2 regions of the Bacterioplanoides pacificum genome follow, and region 1 is predicted to be linked to the other one. Evidence: riboswitches for the same ligand, from Rfam matches in the RefSeq annotation. Region 1 holds a riboswitch; the other holds the start of a gene.
The links. Region 1 has a riboswitch for cobalamin ahead of ACFOMG_RS09550 (cobaltochelatase subunit CobN). Riboswitches for the same ligand answer to the same signal wherever they lie in the genome.

Region 2: it holds a riboswitch for cobalamin, as region 1 does, so the genes downstream of both, ACFOMG_RS15850 (TonB-dependent receptor domain-containing protein) here and ACFOMG_RS09550 (cobaltochelatase subunit CobN) in region 1, are expected to answer to the same signal.

Annotation. Positions count from the first base shown of each region.
Region 1 is NZ_JBHRYB010000007.1:6,244-10,162, forward strand. Features, by position in the region: gene ACFOMG_RS09550 (cobaltochelatase subunit CobN) at 1-1,713, opposite strand, end outside; cobalamin riboswitch at 1,816-1,945, opposite strand; gene ACFOMG_RS09555 (MotA/TolQ/ExbB proton channel family protein) at 2,082-2,528, shown strand; gene ACFOMG_RS09560 (DUF2149 domain-containing protein) at 2,521-2,832, shown strand; gene ACFOMG_RS09565 (alkaline phosphatase) at 3,112-3,919, shown strand, end outside.
Region 2 is NZ_JBHRYB010000015.1:206,115-210,033, forward strand. Features, by position in the region: gene ACFOMG_RS15850 (TonB-dependent receptor domain-containing protein) at 1-1,374, opposite strand, end outside; cobalamin riboswitch at 1,382-1,614, opposite strand; gene ACFOMG_RS15855 (two-component system sensor histidine kinase NtrB) at 1,633-3,630, opposite strand; gene ACFOMG_RS15860 (ketopantoate reductase family protein) at 3,627-3,919, opposite strand, start outside.

The sequences.
Region 1 (3,919 bases):
TAACTGTTCAATTAATTTCAGCGCTCGTTGCCGCCCGGGATGATCAACGCCTTCCAGCAGGTGATGCATTTCTTCAAAGGTATGATGTAACAGGCCATCGGCCAGCTGTGGTTTGCGGGCCGTTACAGCGGCTTTCAGCTGCTCGTGTAATAACCCGAACGGTCCATTTTCCATTTCATTTTTAACACTGGCGGGCAGGGTATTAAACCAGCGCCGGTAGTCATCCGGAGCCATGGTATGAATTTGTTTCGCCATGTTGTGCAGTGCTTTGGCATCACGCGGTAAATTAATGCCCCGCTGTTGCATCAGATCAAGCAACGCCTGCTGCGATTGCGGCAATTCTCCCAGGTTATAACCGCGCGCTTTGAGCTGATTAAGTATCTGCCACAGCGATGCCGGTACATCGAGATTATCTGCCCCGATGTTATGGCGGCCGGGCGGATGGTTGTAATAAATAATGGCCAGGCGTTTATCCTGATTGGCTTTTTGTTGCAACGTTTGCCAGCGTTTCAGGCGGGCGGTTAATGCCGCCAGACCATCCTGTTTGGCTTCAATGGCGCGAATGCGGATACCACTGAGCGGGTCGTTATGTTGTTCGCCGGCGGTGGCAATAATCAGCGGCTGAGAGGCACCCTGCAGTTCCGGCATGGCGACCTGGTAATATACTTTTTCTGCCGCCAGTCCGTCGGCTGATAACTGATGCTCCATGGCACTGCGGTCGCGTAATTTAATCGCTTTCAGCAGCGGCACATTAAAGTGTGTTAATAACTCGGTAACCCGCTGACGACCTTCGCCGCCACCAATCACAAAATCCTGCAGCATCACGATGGCACTGAGTTGTTGCTGATAAGGCACCAGTTCATTTAAGGCATTAACGCCGGCTTCGCCCCAATAGGCCAGTGCCGCGATACATTGTTGTTGCTGCTGTTCTATCTGTTGGCACAGGTTGCGTAACAATGCAGCATCCGCCGGGCGGCCACCTCCGGCATGGTCGATCACCACAACCAGCGGACGCGGGTCGGGCGCGGGCAGCTGGTTATGCAGAGTACCTTTGCTGTACCAGCGTACCCGGGGTTGTGGCACAGGTGCTGCTGCCTGCAGTGGTTCTCCCAGTTGCTGATAACTCCAGTTCAATAATTGTTGTACGTTATGTTCGCCACCGGCCTGCCAATAAGCGCGGGCCTGTAACCACTGTGCCTGTTGTGGGTTGTGCTGTTGCTGTTGTTGCAGCCAGGCGGCAAAGTTGTCTCCCGGGCGTTGTTTGCTCAGTTGCCGCAGCTGTTGCTGATCGCTGAATAAGGTTCGTCCTGCCAGTGTGCTCATCGCGACCAGGCGATGATCACTGCTGAACACCAGCAGCGGTTTGTGCTGCTGGCGGAAGGTGGAAAATAGCGGGCTCAGTTCAGCAACGGCCGGGCCGAATAATCCGGCACCAATAATCGCCCGGGCATTTAATACCAGTTGCCGGCGTTGTTGTTCGGTTGCTTCATAAATCTGGCTGTCGGTACGGGCCTGAACGGATAACTGTGGATGTTGCTGCTGAAATAAACGGACCGCTTCGGCAACGGTTTCCGCATTTCGCTGGGAGGTTAACAGCAGCAGGTAATCGTTATTGCTGGTTTCTGCCTGACTGAACAGCGCCGTGCCGGCGATTGCAAACAACAATAATAACCGTGTCAGCCGGGTGGCAGACAATAAGCGATAAAACAACATAAATAACCTCAAGTCGGTTGGCCTTGAGGGAGAGAAAAAGTACCGCGGAGGCGGGTAACAGAACCACGGCTTCACTCGCAGTACCGAGTATTCCCGCCCGGTGTACTATCCAGCGACGCTACGTGTATCTGGCTCAGGTGGGTGTGCCACCCTGACAGTTGCGGGTACAGCCCCGGAGTTACACCGGGTTCCACGTTGCCACAGATCGGGTATACCGAAGCGGGCAAAAACGTCGGCGCTTGTTCTACCCCCGGCCAGCCGGAATGTCAATTGTTGTTGCTTTTCAAGGGTGGGCTTTCCTGCTAATGTGCCGCTCACTTTTCGTTGCGCCACCGTCTGCTGGCCCGACATTTTGTGCCGGAGTATTTATGTTTTCTTCGTTGTCGTTAAATGTGATGCATCAGGTGACTTCGCTGTTATTACAGCCGGTTGTCTGGGCGCTGTTATTCTTTCTGTTGCTGGCTTTATATGAAACCGGCCTGGCATTGGGAGAGCGCTTTGGTGGTATTTGCCGGCTGATCAAACGTGGTGATAAAACGTTATTAACAGAAGTGGGCAAGCGCCGGATTGAGCGGGCTGATTTTATTACCCGTATTGCTCCTATGCTGGGGTTAATGGGCACTCTGATTCCGCTCGGGCCAGGGTTGGCAGCACTGGGTGACGGTGAATTATCGGTGTTAACAACAGCGATGACGGTGGCATTTGATACCACGGTGGTGGGGTTATTAGCCGGCATTGTGGGGTTTGTTTTAGGCCGGGTTCGGCGCCGCTGGTACGATAAAGCCATTGCCGCACTGGAGCCGGCTTATGACTGATCGCTGGCGCAGTTCTTCCTTCGATGCTCAGGATGATGAGCCACTCGGTCCGTTAGCCAATCTGGTGGATATTATGCTGGTGTTTGCCTGTGGCTTAATTGCCGCACTGGTCGCGGTCAGCCCGGAATTACGCCAGCATTTTCAGTTGCAGGATACTATTCAGCTGCAGCACAGTCGTGAATTAACCGATATGCCGGAATCATTACGCCAGCAACTGGAAAATGGTAAAACCCAGGGTTACCAGTCGATGGGCCAGGTTTACCGCGATCCGGAAAGTGGCAAATTAATTTTAATTGGCCAATAAAAGAATGTATTGCTGGGTTATTGCCCGTCTGCCTGAAGCACCTTATTTTCTCCTTCCTTTTTTTGCTTCAGCTTTCATGGAGTGATGTGTTTTATGGCCGCTGAAAAAGCGGCCAGAAGTATCTTTTCAGGATAAAAATATCACTGATTGAGTATTCAATCTGGTTTGCAATATTACTGTCATCTTGTGCTTTTACGATCCGGCACCACTTTGCTTCGGGGCAGGAAGCCACCCGGCAATCCCGATTAATAATGAACAAAAATAAGGTGTCATGAAGGTATGAAAATGTTAACCAAGCTGTCGGCTGCTGTTCTGACGGCATCCATGCTGACTGCCTGTGGCAGTGACTCAGATTCCGATAATAAGTCCGAACCCGCGGGTTCTCAGGGACAGGTTAAAAACCTGATTCTGATGATTGGTGATGGTATGGGCGCACAGCAGGTTGGTATTCTGGAAGAATATGCCCGTCGTTCACCGGCCAATGCCGCACATATTGATCGTGTCACCGGTCTGCAGAAGCTGGCAGAAAATGGTTCGCTGGGTTTATCAATGACCGCACCGATGGGTACTAATGCCGGACTGGTGGTGGATTCCGCCTGTTCTGCCACTCAGCTGGCGACCGGGCAGGGCTCGATTTCTGAGGCGGTTGGCCTGGATGATAACGGTAATAAAGTCGAAACCATTCTGGAAAAAGCCCGCAAAATGGGTAAAGCCACCGGCCTGATTACCGATACCCGTTTAACTCACGCCACGCCGGCGGGTTTTGCTGCACACCGTCCTCACCGCAGCCTGGAAAATGACATTGCGGAAGATTTATTAGCCGCTCAGGTTGATGTGTTACTGGGTGGTGGCTCACGTCACTGGGTTCACGATCCATTGGCGGGTGTTGATTTAACCGGCATGGATGACGATCAGAAGAAAGCGCTGCGGAAAGAGAAGTTTGCTGAACTGGCGACTGAGTTAAATGCACCGTCGCACGTGATTAAAAAAACCAAGCGTAGTCTGGATGATGATCGCCGTTTATTAACGGAAGCAAAAAATGCCGGTTACGCTCTGGCCTTTGACCGCACTCAGATGAACGCGGTAT
Region 2 (3,919 bases), on a different contig from region 1:
AGAGCCGTTGTTGTACGGTCTGAGGTACCCTAATGACCAGATTCTGGAGCGCTCTGGCTCCAGCTCATCATTGCCGAACCCCGGGTAATACAAGTCATTAAATGTTGGTGTTCTGAAAGCAGTGGCTTGTCCGGCGGAAATAACATCTCCATTCTCAGCCGTCAGTACAACCTGTGTATTAAACGAGCGGAACTGGCCATAGCGATTGTTGTTATCATGACGAGCTCCTAATTCGACGGACGCAAAGCTGTTGGTGTAACGGTAGCCGGTAATAATGCCGGTGTTGTTGTCTTTTGACTCGTCGTAGTCTTTGCCGGATTCGCTGATATCTGTTGATTGATAGTCAGAACCCAAAATCACAGAATGTTGTGAATTAACACGGTAACGACCAATGAGGCTGGCCGTGTTTTTTGTAGTGGCAAATAAATCATCTGCAGAGCGTTTCTGATGATCCTTATAGTCCCAGCTGTTATCTTCGCTGCGACCAGCCGCTGCACTGATTGTTAATTTTTCTGCAACGATCTGATATCTGGCAGAAAGTGCCTGATTATCAAAGTCGGCGTTGTTGCCAAAGTTACCATCGTACTCGTAGTTACCTTTACTACGCTGATAATCGAGTGCCAGCTTTTGTTGTTTGCTGATTTCGATCGCGGCTCCACCTGCAATGCTGTAACGCTCATGACCGTCTTTGTCACTTTCGTCATCATCTTTGATGTCGTAGCCATCACTGGCATCGTGTTGTGCATTGAAATAAAGACTTGTACGACCAATGCTGGTGGCAGTTCTCAGGTTCAGCTCTCTGTTTTTATCACTGCCAAAGGCCGCGGTCAGCTGGCTGTTATCTGTCTCGTTTCGGGTAATAATATTAATCACACCACCCTGGGCATCCGCACCGTATAACGCACCACGCGCCCCCTGAATTATTTCAATCCGCTCTACCTGTTCCGGTGCAATCAGATTAAAAGCCGTTGTTCCGTTTGTGCCCGTTCCTACGCGTTCACCATTAATCAATACTGTAATACGCTTGTTATCCAGACCGTTGATATAAAGATTGGTGGTGTTCAGGCGGCCACCATTCTGAGTAAATTGGATACCTGACTCGAGGTTGAGTAACTCCGGCAGTGATTGAGCGTTGCTCATCTCAATATGCTCACGATCAATGATAATCAATTGTGCATCATTGATGGTGTTTTCAGGTAAGCGCGTTGCTGTAACGGTTTGCGTATCCAGCTGGGTTTCAGCATAAGAAAATGTTGCTGAGATCAGTCCGGAGAATAAGATCAGTTTTTTCATAAGAGTCCGATAGGATTTATCCAATCGGCGGGAATCAAAACAAGTAGCCTCTGTTTTGGCTACTTCTTCTGTATCGCCCACCGCAATACGAGTTGAACATTATCAGGCCGGTATCCGGGCTGACGGCCTGTTACACAGTTTGAAACCTGTAACGCCAACTGACGCCTTCCCATAACGGTTAAGTTACAGTGGCTGAGGTCAGTCGGATAGGCCGATCACCGTTGCGGGGGCAGCATTGGATTGCTTCAGCGGGAGCTGAATGACACCAATTTCCCGTTTAACTTGATCGAAGATCAGAGCACCTGAGGGGCGGCAGAATATCCGCTGGCTGAAAACTGGTCAAGTTTCAGTGTTTGTTACCAAAGTCTGAGGAGCGGGGGCATTAAGTGGTAAAACAATTTCAAAACAGGATCCACCATCCTTACCTGACCGGTAATTAAGTTGTCCCTGATGATGGGCGGTGATAATAAAATACGAGACTGATAACCCAAGGCCTGTGCCTTCTCCCACGTCTTTGGTGGTGTAGAAAGGTTCAAAAATATGTGGGATATCAGCGCTCTTAATCCCCGGGCCATTGTCTTCAACCTGGATCACAATTTGTTGCTGTTGTGGAGCTGGTGCAGACTGTTGCTGGAGGAAGGCGCGAATCTGAATAGCTGGTGTTTGTTGTTGGCTATCATCCAGCGCCTGTTGTGCGTTTTTGATCAGGTTAAGCAGTACCTGTTCAATTTCACTGGGTACGCATGCGACGTCAGGCAGCGTTTTTGGCAGTTCGGTGTTAATCCGAATGTGTTTCAGATCACTGTCGGTGGTTGCAATGGTCAGGCTGGTTGTTATCAGGTCGTGGATATTAATGTGGCGTTTCTGCAGGTGGTCATTACGGGCAAACTGAAGCATGGAGCGGATGATGGTGGCTGCCCGTTCGCCGGCTTGCTGGATATGATCAATAAACAGAAAAATCTGACGTTGCTGTAAATAATGTTGCAGTTTCTCAAGATCGAGCCCGTGTTGATTGGCTGCTTTCTGGTTGGCACTGAGGCCGGCTTGCAGACGACGGCGAATATTCTGCACATTTTGTAATATCGCTCCCAGCGGATTATTGATTTCGTGTGCCATACCAGCGGCCAGGCCGCCGACCGACATCATTTTTTCGCTCTGCACCATTATTTCTTCCATGCGCAGACGTACGCTGACATCGTCAATACGAATCACACGGTTCGCCTGGCGGGCGTGCTGAATCGGGTAAATTAACAGGTCACCCGTGATGTTTTGTCCCAGACTGGGCAGGGCTAAACGTTCAATTTTTTCTGGTTGCGGTAACTCGCGCTCAAACAGAATATTTTGTGTTTCCAGTTCCGGAATCAGTCGCACCAGCCGGTGACCCACCAGTTGCTGTGGGTCATGTTGTAACCATTCTCCGGCCTGTTGGTTGCATTGTACGATGCGCAGTTGTTCATCGACGGCAAAAATGGCCGAGGGCATGGCGTGAAGTATATTATCGAGCAGGCTCTGGGTATTTTTCAGCTGGGTTTCAATACCGCGGCGAATCGAAACTTCTTTGGCCAGGTGGTCATTGATACGACGGGTTTCATCCGACAACCGGGTTGCCCGCCAGCGGGCACTTTCTGCCTGGTGCCGGGCACTGCGCAAATCCCGGTGACGCTGTTCCCGCAGCCAGAAAATATCGTTCAGGGCATTGACCAGCGGCTGGATATCCGGATCACTGGCGCTCAGCTGCACGTCACCGTGAGGTTGTTCGGCCTGTTGCTGTAACTCCTGTAATAACGTGTCGTAAGGAGAGCGTTGCCAGCGGCGGATTGCCAGATACAGCAGAAAACACAGCAACGCTGACAAGGAAACAACAAACAGGGTGGTTGTCAGGGTATCGAGCAGAAAAAAGCCGGGCAGGGAGGCACGGTTAATAATAGCCAGAGTAAAACGCTGTGGTTTGCCCTGTAGATCGTGATAACTGAGCGGAAACAACATCTGCCGGCCGTCGGTTGGCTGGGATTCTTCCGCCAGGTGGGCGTTAAGTTGGGGTGTTAACGTGTGTTGGTAGCTGTGAATCAAGCGTTGTTGCTGGTCGTTATACAGTGCGGCTTCGTCTATCTGATAATGTTGGGTCATGCGTTGCAGCATGGTTTGTAGTACCAGCAGATCGGCATGGTGACTGAGCTCGGTCTGCAGTATGCCGGCCATGATCTGGCTTACCTGAGGCGCCAGTTGCTGACGGCCAATACGATCGGCAGCGGCAATATAAGACAAGGTCGCAATGAGGATCACACTGCTGATCGTCAGCAGGGTGGCGAATATGGCTTTTTGCCGTGCCAGCATCATTCGTTGCGGCTCCGCTCGCCCAGCTGTTGTAACCAGTATTCGCTGTGGGGTAACGACAACTGATGTTTCTGCGCCTGCTGTAATAAAAAGCCGGTAATGTAGTTCAGTTCAGTGGGGCGCTGATTTAACACATCCTGTAGCGATGATGAGAGATTATTCGCAGTGGCTTGTGCGACTTCGGCGGCGCGCTGAGCTAAGGAAAAATCCAGTGACCAGCCAAGTTGCTGATATAACCACTGAATTTCATTCGCCAGAAGGGTCATCTGGCGGGAATAATCCGCATTGCTGA